2 regions of the Streptomyces sp. NBC_01471 genome follow, and region 2 is predicted to be linked to the other one. Evidence: riboswitches for the same ligand, from Rfam matches in the RefSeq annotation. Region 2 holds a riboswitch; the other holds the start of a gene.

The links. Region 2 has a riboswitch for glycine ahead of gcvP (aminomethyl-transferring glycine dehydrogenase). Riboswitches for the same ligand answer to the same signal wherever they lie in the genome.
Region 1: linked by a shared signal. The riboswitch ahead of gcvT (glycine cleavage system aminomethyltransferase GcvT) and the one ahead of gcvP (aminomethyl-transferring glycine dehydrogenase) in region 2 are both predicted to bind glycine.

The regions. Positions count from the first base shown of each region.
Region 1 is NZ_CP109450.1:1,994,218-2,001,650, reverse strand. It holds gene OG285_RS08795 (L-serine ammonia-lyase) at 1-1,258, opposite strand, end outside; gene glyA (serine hydroxymethyltransferase) at 1,431-2,693, opposite strand; gene gcvH (glycine cleavage system protein GcvH) at 2,710-3,090, opposite strand; gene gcvT (glycine cleavage system aminomethyltransferase GcvT) at 3,158-4,273, opposite strand; glycine riboswitch at 4,415-4,510, opposite strand; gene OG285_RS08775 (AAA family ATPase) at 4,659-5,423, shown strand; gene OG285_RS08770 (enhanced serine sensitivity protein SseB) at 5,470-6,219, shown strand; gene OG285_RS08765 (enhanced serine sensitivity protein SseB C-terminal domain-containing protein) at 6,463-7,233, shown strand.
Region 2 is NZ_CP109450.1:6,946,056-6,953,488, forward strand. It holds gene OG285_RS31175 (DUF881 domain-containing protein) at 1-37, shown strand, start outside; gene OG285_RS31180 (FHA domain-containing protein) at 186-1,052, shown strand; gene OG285_RS31185 (MerR family transcriptional regulator) at 1,070-1,813, shown strand; gene OG285_RS31190 (bifunctional nuclease family protein) at 1,868-2,341, shown strand; gene OG285_RS31195 (MerR family transcriptional regulator) at 2,528-3,100, shown strand; gene OG285_RS31200 (DNA polymerase IV) at 3,157-4,731, shown strand; gene OG285_RS31205 (PRC-barrel domain-containing protein) at 4,647-5,024, opposite strand; glycine riboswitch at 5,165-5,263, shown strand; gene gcvP (aminomethyl-transferring glycine dehydrogenase) at 5,451-7,433, shown strand, end outside.

The sequences.
Region 1 (7,433 bases), 5.0 Mb from region 2:
CCTTGTGGCTGCCGTCTCCGCGCATCGCCATCTTGGCCGCCGTGACCGCCTTGACCGCCGCCATGCCGTTCCGCTCGATGCACGGGATCTGGACGAGTCCGCCGACCGGGTCGCAGGTCAGGCCGAGGTTGTGTTCCATGCCGATCTCCGCCGCGTTCTCCACCTTCTCGGGAGAGCCGCCCAGGACCTCGGCCAGCGCGCCCGCCGCCATGGAGCAGGCGGAGCCGACCTCGCCCTGGCAGCCGACCTCGGCGCCGGAGATCGAGGCGTTCTCCTTGAAGAGCATGCCGATGGCACCGGCGGAGAGCAGGAAACGGACGATGCCGTCCTCGTCGGCTCCGGGGATGAAGTTCATGTAGTAGTGCAGAACGGCGGGGATGATGCCGGCCGCGCCGTTCGTCGGGGCGGTGACGACACGGCCGCCCGCCGCGTTCTCCTCGTTCACGGCCATCGCGTAGAGCGTGATCCACTCCATGGCGCGGGCGAGCGGCTCGCCCTCGGCGCGCAGCTGGCGGGCCGAATTGGCCGCGCGGCGGCGGACCTTGAGGCCGCCGGGGAGGATGCCCTCACGGGACATGCCGCGGGCGACACACGACTGCATGACGCCCCAGATGTCCAGCAGCCCTGCCCGGATTTCCGCCTCGGTGCGCCAGGCCTTCTCGTTCTCCAGCATCAGCGCCGAGATGGACAGACCCGTCTCCCGGGTCAGCCGCAGCAGCTCGTCGCCCGTGCGGAAGGGGTGCTTCAGGACGGTGTCGTCGAGGACGATGCGGTCCTCGCCGACGGCGTCCTCGTCCACCACGAAACCGCCGCCCACCGAGTAGTACGTCTTCTCCAGGAGCGGGGCGCCCTCGGTGTCGTACGCGAAGACCGTCATCCCGTTCGCGTGGTACGGCAGGGCCTTGCGCCGGTGCAGGACCAGGTCCGTGTCGTAGTCGAAGGCGATCTCGTGCGCACCGAGGAGGTTGATGCGGCCACTGGTGCGGATCTGCTCGATGCGCGCGTCGGCGTGCTCGACGTCGACCGTGCGGGGGGACTCGCCCTCCAGGCCGAGGAGCACCGCCTTGGGGGTGCCGTGTCCGTGGCCCGTCGCGCCCAGCGAGCCGAAGAGCTCGGCGCGGACCGAGCCGGTGTGGGCCAGCAGGCCCTCGTTCTTCAGGCGGGCGGCGAACATCCGGGCGGCCCGCATGGGGCCCACCGTGTGGGAGCTGGAGGGGCCGATGCCGACCGAGAAGAGGTCGAAGACCGATATGGCCACGGGAGGACTCCTTGGTGTGGGTAGACGCCGTTGTCTGCCGGGGTGGTGCAGAGGTGGCGCGGTACAGCAGCGAGCGCGGCGCCTACGTGGTGCGGGGCACCCCGCTCACTGTCCAGTGTGCGGGGTGCCCCGTGGTTCGTACAAAACCGTACTGATCAGGACCGAAACGGTCCTACTTCAGCCCGGGGTAGAGCGGGAACTTCTCAGCCAGTGCGGAGACCCGGGCGGCCAGCGCCTCCCGGTCGTAGGCCGGCTTCAGCGCGGCCGCGATGATGTCCGCGACCTCGGAGAAGTCCTCGGCCTGGAGACCGCGGGTGGCCAGCGCCGGCGTACCGATCCGCAGCCCCGACGTGACCATCGGCGGGCGGGGGTCGTTCGGGACGGCGTTGCGGTTGACCGTGATGCCGATCTCGTGGAGACGGTCCTCGGCCTGCTGGCCGTCCAGCTCCGAGTTGCGCAGATCCACCAGGACCAGGTGCACGTCGGTGCCGCCGGAGAGGACCGAGACACCGTGCTCGGTGACATCGGCCTGTACCAGACGCTCGGCCAGGATGCGGGCGCCGTCCAGGGTGCGCTGCTGGCGCTCCTTGAACTCGTCCGTCGCCGCGACCTTGAAGGAGACCGCCTTGGCCGCGATCACGTGCTCCAGCGGGCCGCCCTGCTGACCGGGGAAGACCGCGGAGTTGATCTTCTTCGCCAGCTCGGCGGTGGAGAGGATCACGCCACCGCGCGGGCCGCCCAGCGTCTTGTGCGTGGTCGTGGTGACGACGTGCGCGTGCGGGACGGGCGAGGGGTGCAGCCCCGCGGCCACCAGGCCCGCGAAGTGCGCCATGTCGACCATCAGGTACGCGCCGACCTCGTCGGCGATCCGCCGGAAAGCGGCGAAGTCCAGCTGGCGCGGGTAGGCGGACCAGCCGGCCACGATCAGCTTCGGCTGGGACTCCTTGGCGAGGCGGGCGACCTCGGCCATGTCGACCTCGCCGGTCTCCTCGTCGACGTGGTACGCGACCACGTTGTAGAGCTTGCCGGAGAAGTTGATCTTCATCCCGTGGGTCAGGTGCCCGCCGTGGGCGAGGTTCAGACCCATGATCGTGTCGCCGGGCTTGAGCAGCGCGAACATCGCGGCAGCGTTCGCCTGGGCGCCCGAGTGGGGCTGGACGTTCGCGTGCTCGGCGCCGAAGAGCGCCTTGACGCGGTCGATCGCGATCGTCTCGATGACGTCGACGTGTTCGCAGCCGCCGTAGTAGCGGCGGCCCGGGTAGCCCTCGGCGTACTTGTTGGTGAGGACGGAGCCCTGGGCCTCCATGACCGCGACCGGAGCGAAGTTCTCCGAGGCGATCATTTCGAGGGTGGACTGCTGGCGGACCAGCTCGGCGTCGACAGCGGCGGCGACGTCCGGGTCGAGCTCGTGGAGGGAGGAATCAAGAAGTGACATCAATAGTCCCTAGTCCCTAGTTGCCGGCGGAGAAAGCGGCGTACTCGTCGGCGGAGAGCAGGTCGTCCGGCTCGCCGGTGACGCTCACCTTGAACAGCCAACCACCCTCGTACGGGGCGGTGTTCACCAGCGACGGGTCGTCGACGACGTCCTGGTTGACCGCGGTGATCTCACCGGAGACCGGGGCGTACAGATCGCTGACCGACTTGGTCGACTCCAGCTCGCCGCAGGTCTCACCCGCGGTGACCGTGTCACCGACCTCAGGGAGCTGGGCGAAGACGACGTCACCGAGCGCGTTGGCCGCGAACTCCGTGATGCCGACCGTCGAGACGCCGTCCTCGGCGACCGACAGCCACTCGTGCTCCTTGCTGTAACGCAGCTGCTGGGGGTTGCTCATGACCTGATTCTCCTGGATGCGGGGGAGTGCTGGTGAACAGTGGTCTTACGGGCTGAGATGGTGTGGGTCACTTCTGGCGCTTGTAGAAGGGGAGGGCCACGACCTCGTACGGCTCATGCGTACCGCGGATGTCCACGCCCACCCCGGACGTGCCGGGCTCGGCGTGGGCCGCGTCGACGTACGCGATGGCGATCGGCCTGCCCAGGGTCGGCGAAGGGGCGCCCGACGTGACCTCGCCGACGACCTGGCCGTCCGCGACGACCTGGTAGCCCGCGCGGGGGACCCGGCGGCCCTCGGCGATCAGGCCGACCAGCTTGCGCGGCGGGGCCGCGGCGGCGCGCTCGGCGGCGGCCTCCAGGGACGTACGCCCGACGAAGTCGCCCTCCTTCTCGAACTTGACGACCCGGCCGAGACCGGCGTCGAAGGGGGTCAGCGCCGTGGTCAGCTCATGACCGTAGAGCGGCATGCCCGCCTCCAGGCGCAGTGTGTCGCGGCAGGAGAGGCCACAGGGCACCAGGCCGGCCGGCGTGCCCGCCTCCGTCAGCGCCTGCCAGACCTTCTCGGCGTCGGAGGGGGCGACGAACAGCTCGAACCCGTCCTCGCCCGTGTAGCCGGTCCTGGCGATGAGCGCCTGGACACCGGCGACGGTGCCGGGCAGGCCCGCGTAGTACTTCAGCCCGTCCAGGTCGGCGTCCGTGAGCGATTTCAGGATGCCGGAGGATTCCGGGCCCTGTACGGCCAGCAGGGCGTACGCGTCGCGGTCGTCCCGTACGACGGCGTCGAAGCCGCCCGCGCGGGCGGTCAGGGCGTCCAGGACCACCTGCGCGTTGCCGGCGTTGGCGACGACCATGTACTCCTGCTCGCTGAGCCGGTACACGATCAGGTCGTCCAGGATCCCGCCGTCCTCCTGGCAGATCATGGTGTAGCGGGCACGGCCGTTGCCGACGGTGCCGATGTTCCCGACCAGCGCGTAGTCGAGCAGCCGCACGGCCTGCGGACCGCTGACGGTGATCTCGCCCATGTGGGAGAGGTCGAAGAGGCCGGCGTGCGTCCGTACGGCGTTGTGCTCGTCGCGCTCACTGCCGTAGCGCAGCGGCATGTCCCAGCCCGCGAAGTCGGTCATGGTCGCGCCCAGTGACCGGTGCAGGGCGTCGAGTGCTGTGAGACGGGGCGTGGGGCTCATATGCGGTACTCCCGGGGCATGACAGACGAGGACGATCCTCCCCATCTGTCATCGGAACCTGAGAGGTTCGCCGGCGCCTGTCGGGAGCGCGCGGCTTGCACCTTGGGTGGGACCGCAGGGCGGCCCGCTTTTCAGATCTGCCTCGTCCGCGCGGTACGGGGCCTGAGAGATTACAAGGGAGGGACTTGCTCCTTCGGCGCCCCGGCCAGTGGCCGGGGACTCTCCCGCGCGGATTCGAACGGCCTGTATGGAGTTGGCGCGCACATCATCGCATGCCGGGCGGGCGGCGCCTCACTGGTGTCGCATTACTCTTTCTTTACACTTCCTCAGCGGGGGTATGCAGAAAGACGCAGGCAGTGCGGGTGGCCCGACAGGGGGAGCGGCCATGGTGGGGCAGGAGTGGCGTACGGATCCGGCGGCGGACGCGGCGCCGGACACGGCATCCGGCGGGCCGGGGGTGCCCGTCCCGCCCGGGGGGACGGTGTGGCCCGAACGGACGGTACGGCCCGGCCGGAAGACGGCCCGGCGCGGGCCGCCCGAGGTACGGGACCTGCGCCGGCGGGCGGGCCGCAGCCCGCACCGCCTGGTGTTCGCCGCCGGGGACGTGGTGGTCCTGTCCGGCCTGCCGGGCAGCGGCAAGTCCACGCTCTTACGCAGGGCCGCCGGGGCGCACGGGATCGACTCGCAGGACACCCGGGACCGCTGGGAGCGCCGGATGCCCCGTTGCCTGCCGTACTGGAGCTACCGCCCGCTGGTGCGGGCCGCCCACTACGGCAGGCTGTGGCGCACTCTGCGCTCGGGCGCCGGTGTCGTCGTGCACGACTGCGGTACGCACCCCTGGGTGCGGGCCCTGCTGGCCCGTGCGGCACGGCGCCGCCGCAGGGCCCTGCATCTGCTGCTGCTCGACGTGGCACCCGGAGTGGCGCTGGCCGGTCAGGCGGAGCGCGGCCGGAAGGTCTCCGCGTACGCCTTCGCCCGGCACCGCAGGGCGGTCGCCGGGCTGGTCCGGGACGCCGAGCGGGCGCGGCTGCCCGAGGGGTGCGGTTCGGTCGTGCTGCTCGACCGCGACGCGGCGGCCGTACTGCGCCTGATCGGGTTCGGGGCGGCGGTCCGACCGGGCCCCCCTCTCTATCGTGGGGGAGGCCGTTAGGGTCGGTCGGCAGGTGAACAGGTGAGAAGGGGATACCTCGGTGGACATGGCATGGCCGGGAAATGAGCTCGAAGAGGTTCTGACCGCTTCGGTCGGGAACCCCGCCGCGGGCGGCCGGCTGATCGAGGTGCTGGGGCGCAGCAACCTCTGGGTCCCGCTGCCCAACGGCGGTGGGCAGGAGAGCGGTTCGCTCGACCTGCCCACCGTGGAGATCGAGGGCGGGGCCTATGTCCCCGTCTTCAGCTCCGAGGCGCAGTTCCTCCAGTGCGTCGGCTCGCACTACTCCTTCGCGGTGGCCCCGGCGGTCGAGTTCGCCCGGGGGCTGCCGCCGCAGCTGGGCGTCGCGGTGAACCCGGGCGGTGCGATCGGCATGCCGCTGCCGCCGCCCGCCGTGGCCGAACTGTGCCGGAGCGGCCGGACCTCCCTCGACGGGCCCGCGACCGGCGGCCGGGTGCGGCTCTTCGAGCCGGACTGGCAGGAGGAGCCGGTCGACTTCCTGTCCGCCGCCGCCGGCGAGTTCGAGGAGTCCGGCGTGGTCCGCTCGGCGCGCCGGGCCCTCGCCTCCATCGAGGGCGGCGACCCGGTCCTCTTCGTCGGGGTCGAGTTCGCGACGTGGGACGGCGCGGGGCGCAACGCCCCGATGGACGCGCTCGGCCGGGCCCTGCACCGGGTCGAGGTGCCCTGGCCGGTCAACCTCGTCCTGCTGGACGTGGCTCAGGACCCGGTCGCGGACTGGATGCTGGAGAGGGTCAGGCCGTTCTACGTCAGGGCCGATGCCGCGGGGCCGGTGCTGTAGGGGCGAGAACCACGGGGGGCCGGAGGTCCGGTGCCGCACGGGCACCGGGAACCAACGGCCGCCTAAGCTGGTCTGATGCGTGGGACGACCGGCGCGCGGATCGGCCGGAACCGCACGGACCGGATGGCACGGACCGGATCGCAGGACCGGACAGCAGGGACCGGATCGTGCGGCTGAATCGCGCGCGCCGCGTCCCGGCGCACGGAACGTCAACGGGTGGATCAAAGAGGGGCGGGACCCAGGGTGAGCGCGTCGGGCACGACGGCCGGGCAGGTCGAGCAGATGCTGCTCCAGGTGACCCCCGGGCGGTACGACGCCTATGAGGCACTGCTGCAGGCGCTCGCCGACAGCCAGGTCTGGATGCTGCTCTGGCACGGCCAGGCCGGGTCACCGGACGCCCAGTACGGGAACATGGAGATCGAAGGCCTCGGCTACGCCCCGTGTGTGACGTCGGCTCAGGAGCTGGCGGTCTCCGGCTGGAACCGTTCGCACGAGGTGGTCACAGGACGTGACATCGCCCGCTCCCTCTATCCGGACCACTGGGGAATCTGGCTCAATCCGCATGCCCCCGGCGGCGGTGTCGGCATCCCCTGGACCGATCTGCGGCGGATCGCCACCGGCCTCGACCGGATGCCGGCCGGACCGCTGCGGCTGTCCGAGCCGGCCATCGAGATCCCGCAGTTCTACGCGCTGCTCACGCAGAGCGCCCACCACACCCCGGCGGTCCGCTCGTTGAGCCGGGTCTGGGTGCAGCCCGCGCTCGGCACCCCGTATCTGGCCATCGGGCTGGATCTGTACGACACCGGCCAGCAGTCCGTGGATTCGGTGCGGGCGATGATGCAGCAGTCGATCGCCGCGGTCCCCGAGGGGCTGCCCGTGTCGACCGTGGCGATGTCCGACGCGTACGACCCGGTCGGGATGTGGCTGCGGGCCAACTCCCGCCCCTTCTACGACCGTGAGGCCCATGCGGCCCCCTCTCCCGCGGCGGGATACGGCTACCCGCCGGTAGGCTGAGTGCACCAATTGGGCCGTCAATAACGGCTGTTGGGCGTGATGTCCGAACTGGCTCATTAGCGAGGAAAGTTTCCGCTCAGTCGAGCCCGGCGTCCGGATAACGGAAGTCCATTGACCGCATCACGGTTACGCATACATTCACCGCCAGGGCTGGCGGGTGATCGCAACCGCAATGAAGACTCCCTGAAGCGAGCGTTGCC
Region 2 (7,433 bases):
GAAGCGCCCTGGCTACGCTCGGTCCTCCGCGCAGTGAGGCGGGGGCGCGTGAGGGCCGTGGGACTGGGGCACGGGGTTGCGGGGGGTCGGCGCACCGATAGCGGGGTGCGTGGTGGAAACTGTCTGGGGGATACGGACGTTGTAAGGATGTCCGGTTCGGCAGGTGTGTTCATTGAGAGTTCGTCCTGCCCCACGGGCGGGTCTGTTTCGGTCAAGGGGAATCGCCCGTGAAGTTGTTTGGGAAGTTGTTCGGCAAGAGTGCACGTGAGGACAGTGCACGGCACCGCGCCCCACGTCATGTGGAGGGCGAGGACCAGGGTGGCGACCGCCCGCTGTTCCGGGACGAGGTCGGCCGGCCCGGCGACGACATTTCGGGTGGTCAGGGTGCGTCGTCTGTTGACCCTGCGGGGCAGGGCCGCATAGGTTTTGGTGAAGCATCAACCTCAAGTACGGGTCGAGGGTTGTCCTCCGATCCGTACGCAACCAACGCCCACGCAGGGCAGTCGCGGCAGGAGGATGCATCCATGCCGGTTTGCACGAGGTGCGGCCACCGCAACGCCGAGGACAGTCGGTTCTGTTCCAACTGCGGAGCGCCGTTGCGCGCCGGGGTGCCCGAGCGGCCCTCGGAGACCACTTCGACGATCTCCATCTCGGGGTTGGAGGCGTACGAGGCGGAGGTGACCGGGCAGACCGCGTCGCCCTCGCTCTCTCCCGAGGCCCAGGCGGCCGTCGACGCGCTGCCCCTCGGCTCGGCGCTCCTCGTGGTGCGCCGCGGTCCGAATTCGGGCAGTCGCTTCCTGCTGGACAGCGATCTGACCACGGCCGGCCGCCATCCGCAGAGCGACATCTTCCTCGACGACGTCACGGTGTCGAGGCGGCATGTGGAGTTCCGCAGGGGTGCCGACGGCGGATTCACCGTCTCGGACGTCGGCAGCCTGAACGGCACGTACGTCAATCGTGAGCGCATCGACGCCGTCGTGCTCGCGAACGGGGACGAGGTTCAGATCGGCAAGTACCGGCTGGTCTTCTACGCGAGCCAGCGGGGCGTGTGACCCGTCAGGGAAGGTCCATGCTGCAATCACCGAAGGGCGGTGCCGGCGACGGCACCGCCACCGAGGACGACCGGCTGGTCAGTATCGGCACCGTCCTGAATCTGCTCCGGGAAGAGTTTCCCGAAGTCACGATCTCCAAGATCCGATTTCTGGAGGCCGAAGGGCTGGTCGAGCCGCAGCGCACGTCGTCCGGGTACCGGAAGTTCGGTACCGCGGACGTCGAGCGGCTGGCTCAGGTCCTGAGGATGCAGCGCGACCACTATCTGCCGCTGAAGGTCATCAGGGACCACCTCGACGCACTGGGCCGCGGTGAGCAGATCCAGCTCCCGGCGCCCGGTGCCGTCCGCGAGCCCGCGGACGGAGCGCCGGACGGCGGCGCAGGTGAGCCCACGGCGTCCCGCGTGGGCCGGGACGAGCTGCTCGCGGCCGCCGGGATCAGCGCGGACGAGCTCGCGGAGTGGGAGTCGTACGGCCTGCTGTCACCGCTCCCGGAGGGCGGGTACGACGCGGAGGCCGTGAACGTGGCGGGGATCGTGGCGGATCTGGGCCGGTTCGGTCTGGAACCGCGGCATCTGCGTGCCATGAAAGCGGCTGCGGATCGTGAGTCCGGGCTGATCGAGCAGGTCGTCGCCCCCCTTCGGCTGAATCGCAATCCGCAGACCAGAGCCGATGCGGAAACCACCACGAAGGACCTGGCAGCACTGACCGTACGGCTGCACGCGGCCCTCGTGCAGACCTCGCTCCGGGTGCGGTTGTACTGATCATGAGGGTGCCCCGACTACCCAAACCTGCCGGGCACGTCCTAGGGTTGCTGTGTGAACGAGCTCGACGTTGTGGGTGTCCGGGTGGAAATGCCCTCCAACCAACCGATCGTGCTCCTGCGTGAAGTGGGAGGCGACCGGTATCTCCCTATCTGGATCGGCCCTGGTGAAGCGACTGCAATCGCCTTCGCCCAGCAGGGCATGGCTCCAGCAAGGCCGCTGACCCACGACCTCTTCAAGGATGTCCTCGAAGCGGTCGGCCAGGAGCTCACGGAAGTACGCATCACCGACCTGCGTGACGGGGTCTTCTTCGCGGAGCTGGTCTTCGCGAGCGGGGTCGAGGTGAGTGCGAGGCCCTCCGACGCCATAGCGCTCGCCCTGCGCACCGGGACGCCGATCTACGGCAGTGACGGGGTGCTGGACGATGCGGGAATCGCCATCCCGGACGAGCAGGAGGACGAGGTGGAGAAGTTCCGCGAGTTCCTCGACCAGATCTCTCCGGAGGACTTCGGGACCAACAGCCAGTGACGCTCCGCTCGGGTCGTCAGCGCATCCGGCAAGCCGTTCCCGGAAGAGGGGCACACGAAACCCCTCTTAGGGTGATTATCACTCGGCGTGCCGAGTGTGGCGATCGTTGACGCACCTCAAGTGACTGCCTACCGTCGAGTGGGCAGTTCAAGGACGGAGGTCGGCGTGAGAAGCACCGGCGAAGATGTGGCAGGGGATCTCCCCGGACTGGGTCCGGGGGTCGGAGTGCCGTATCCGCTTCACGGCTCAACGGCCGAACCGACGACCGACACCGTCGGCTACCGGGGGCCGACCGCCTGCGCGGCGGCCGGTATCACCTACCGGCAGCTCGACTACTGGGCGCGTACGGGACTGGTCGAGCCGAGCGTGCGGCCCGCCCAGGGGTCGGGCACCCAGCGTCTCTACAGCTTCCGGGACGTGGTCGTCCTCAAGATCGTGAAGCGGTTCCTGGACACCGGTGTGGCACTCCAGAACATCCGTACGGCGGTCCACCACCTCAGAGACCGGGGCCCCCGCGATCTCGACCGGATGACGCTGATGAGCGATGGCGCGACGGTGTACGAGTGCACCTCGCCGGACGAGGTGGTCGGCCTTCTGCAGGGGGGCCAGGGAATCTTCGGGATCGCCGTCGGAGTCGTGTGGCGGGACGTGGAGAGCGCCCTCTCGCAGCTGCACGGCGAGCGGGTCGACACCGGCGAGACCCTGATCGGCCACAACCCGTCCGACGAGCTGGCCCGGCGCCGCAACCGCGCCGTCTGACGGGCCTCCGCGCTGCGGGGGCCCGATTGTCAGTGCCGTGAGGCAGCATCGGTGGTGTGAGAGCCGCGCCCACCATCCTGCATCTGGACATGGATGCCTTCTTCGCCGCCGCGGAACAGGCGGCGAAGCCGAGCCTGCGCGGAAAGCCGGTGGTGGTCGGCGGACTGGGACCGCGCGGAGTCGTGTCGACGGCCTCGTACGAGGCCAGGCGGTTCGGGGTGCATTCGGCGATGCCGATGGCGCAGGCCCGCAGGCTCTGTCCGAACGCCGCCTACCTGGTGCCGCGCTTCGCGCTCTACCGAGAGGTGAGCATCCAGGTCATGGAGCTGCTCGGCCGTCTCTCGCCGCTGGTCGAGCCGCTGAGTCTGGACGAGGCCTTCGTGGACCTGGAGGCTGGCGGGGTCGCCGACGGCACGCGATCGGCCCGGCGCGCCGGTGAGCAGCTGCGCCGGGACATCCTGGCGGTGACGGGGCTCAGCGGGTCGGTGGGTCTCGCCGGCTCCAAGATGCTGGCGAAGATCGGGTCGGAGCGGGCCAAGCCCGACGGTCTGGTCCTGATACAGCCGGGCACCGAGCGCGAGCTGCTGGCGCCCCTGTCCGTACGGATCCTGCCGGGCGTGGGTCCGGCGACCGGTGAGCATCTGCGCAGGGCCGGGATGACCACCGTGTCCCATCTGGCCGAAGCCGGTGAGGACGAGCTCGTCCGGCTGCTGGGCAAGGCGCACGGCGCCTCGCTGTACCGGATGGCGCTCGGCCACGACGACCGCCCTGTGGTGTCCGAGCGGGACACCAAATCGGTCTCGGTGGAGGACACCTTCGATGTGGACCTGCACGACCGGGTGCGGGTGCGGGCGGAGGTGGTGCGGCTGGCAGGCCGGTGCGTGGAGCGGTTGCGGGCCGCCGGGCGGTCCGGGCGGACGGTGGTGCTGAAGGTCCGGCGGTACGACTTCTCGACGCTGACCCGGTCCGAGACGCTCCGGGGGCCCACGGACGACCCTGAGGTCGTACGGGAGGCCGCGGGGCGGCTGCTGGAGAGCGTGGACACCACGGGCGGGGTGAGGCTGCTCGGGGTGGGCGTCACCGGCCTCGCGGACTTCACCCAGGAGGACCTGTTCGCGCAGGCGGCCACGGAGCGGGCCGCCGTGCGGGAGTCCACGGTGGACGAGGCGCCGTCCGGGCCCGCGGCGGCGCCGGCGCCGTCTCCGGACGAGCCGCCGGCCGGCACCGGGCGCCGCTGGCTCGCCGGGCACGACGTGCACCACGACGAGTACGGCGCGGGATGGGTGCAGGGCAGCGGCGTCGGCCGGGTGACGGTGCGCTTCGAGGACCCGTACGCGACCGGGCCCGGCCGGGTGCGGACCTTCGGGGTCGATGATCCCGCCCTCAGGCCGTCGGATCCGCTGCCGCTGGTCCGGGCTGCCCCGGCCGATCCGGATCCGGACGGACCGGACGGGACGCCAGGGGGGAGGGAAGCGGACACCGGCGAGAAGCCCGGAAATCCGGAGGGTCCTGAGGAGACAGCACCGCCGGGGGCGGATCCGGAGGGTCAGGTGCGTTCCTCTTCGCCCGCGAGCCGGCCGAAGTCCCGGTCGGGGGGCGGCGGCGTGGGGGCGGAGATACCGAGCCCGTAGTGGTGGTAGAGCTGGAGCTCCTGCTCGGGCGAGAGATGGCGGCCGACACCGAAGTCCGGTGCTTCCTTGATCAGGGTGCGGTCGAAGGGCACCCGCAGGGTTTCCCTGACGAGTTCGCTCGGCTTCAGGGGGACGAACGCGTCCCGGCTGAACAGCCCGGTGCGGACCGCGGCCCACTCGGGCACTCCGGTGGCGTCGTCGAGGTAGACCTCGTCCACGGTGCCTATTTTGAGGCCACTGCGGTCGAACGCCTTGCGTCCGATCAGGCTGCGCGGATCTATGTCGGTCTGCACGGTCCCTCCAACTGATCGCAACGGATCACGATGTACCCCGCCCCCTGCGAAGGTCTCCCCCTCAGGGAAGTCCAGATCCGTGGTATCGGCCACTCGAACACCGTGCGAAGTGGCTCGCTGGTAGGCTGACCAGTGGCTGCTGACCCCGCGCGGGAGAGCCCTTCGGACGCTTTGTCCGTGGGCGCCGAAGGAGCAAATCCTCCCCGGAATCTCTCAGGCACACGTACCGCGCGGACGAGGTCACTCTGGAAAGCAGGGCGGGCGTCGGGCGGGCACGTCCGGATCCCTACCTCACCGACGGTGAAAGCGGGCACGTCGAGCGACGGGCCCGTGAAACTCTCAGGTTGAGATGACAGAGGGGGAGGCCGTCCGGGTACCCGTGCCGTGGTACCCCTCGCAGGTCGTAACGACCAGGAGGCCTCCGCCATGACTGCCCACCGCATTCCGCTCTCCCAGCTGGAGCGTGGCATCCCCTTCGAGCAGCGCCATATCGGGCCCGACGCAGAGGCCCAGGCCAAGATGCTCGCCCAGGTCGGCTACGGATCGCTCTCGGAGCTCACCTCGGCCGCCGTGCCCGAGGTCATCAAGAGCGCCGAGGCGCTGAACCTCCCGGACGCGCGGACCGAGGCCGAGGTCCTCGCCGAGCTGCGTTCCCTGGCCGACCGCAACCAGGTCCTCGCCCCGATGATCGGCCTCGGCTACTACGGCACGTTCACCCCGCCGGTCATCCTGCGCAACGTCATGGAGAACCCCGCCTGGTACACGGCGTACACGCCCTACCAGCCGGAGATCTCGCAGGGGCGCCTGGAGGCGCTGCTGAACTTCCAGACCGTTGTCGCCGACCTGACGGGCCTGCCCACCTCGGGCGCCTCGCTGCTGGACGAAGGCACCGCCGCGGCCGAGGCGATGTCCCTCGCGCGCCGCGTCGGCAAGGTCAAGAACGGTGTCTTCCTGGTCGACGCCGACGCCCTGCCGCAGACCGTCGCAGTGATCCGGACTCGGGCCGAGCCGGCCGGTGTCGAGGTCGTCGTCGCCGACCTCGGAGACGGCATCCCCGCCGCGGTGGCCGAGCGCGGCGTCTTCGGCGTACTGCTCCAGTACCCGGGCGCCTCCGGCCGTGTCCGCGACATCGCCCCCGTCATCGAGCAGGCGCACGAGCTGGGCGCCGTCGTCACCGTCGCCGCCGATCTGCTGGCGCTGACCCTGCTCACCTCGCCCGGGGAGCTGGGCGCCGACATCGCGGTCGGTACGACCCAGCGGTTCGGCGTCCCGATGGGCTTCGGCGGTCCGCACGCCGGGTTCATGGCCGTACGCGAGAAGTTCGCGCGCAGCCTGCCGGGGCGGCTCGTCGGTGTCTCCGTCGACGCCGACGGCAACAAGGCCTACCGGCTGGCCCTCCAGACCCGTGAGCAGCACATCCGCCGCGAGAAGGCCACCAGCAACATCTGCACCGCGCAGGTGCTCCTCGCCGTGATGGCCGGGATGTACGCGGTCTACCACGGCCCGGACGGTCTGCGGGAGATCGCCCGGCGCACCCACCGGTACGCGGCCATCCTCGCCGAGGGGCTGCGGGCCGCGGGCGTCGACGTCGTGCACGGCGACTACTTCGACACCCTCACCGTACGGACCGGCGGCAGGGCCGCCGAGGTCGCCGCCGCCGCCCGCGCGGGCGGGGTCAACCTGCACCAGGTCGACGCCGACCTGATCTCCGTCTCCTGCGACGAGACCACCACGCGCACCCAGCTCGCCGCCGTCTGGGCCGCCTTCGGCGCCGCGGGCGACATCGAGGCGCTCGACGAGCGGACCGCCGACGCGCTGCCCGCCGGGCTGCTGCGCCAGGACACCGTCCTCACCCACCCGGTCTTCCACCAGCACCGCTCCGAGACGGCGATGCTGCGCTACCTGCGCAAGCTCGCCGACCGCGACTACGCGCTGGACCGCGGCATGATCCCGCTCGGCTCCTGCACCATGAAGCTCAACGCCACCACCGAGATGGAGCCGGTCACCTGGCCCGAGTTCGGTGCGATGCACCCCTTCGCCCCGGTCGAGCAGGCGCAGGGCTATCTGACGCTCATCCACGAGCTGGAGGAACAGCTCGCCGAGGTCACCGGCTACGACAAGGTCTCGCTCCAGCCCAACGCGGGCTCGCAGGGCGAGCTGGCCGGTCTGCTGGCCGTGCGGGCCTACCACCGCGCCAACGGGGACACCGCGCGTACCGTCTGCCTCATCCCGTCGTCGGCGCACGGCACCAACGCCGCCAGCGCCGTGATGGCCGGTATGAAGGTCGTCGTCGTGAAGACCCGCGAGGACGGCGACGTCGACGTCGAGGACCTGAACGCCAAGATCGAGCAGTACCGCGACGAGCTGTCCGTGCTGATGGTCACCTATCCGTCGACCCACGGTGTCTTC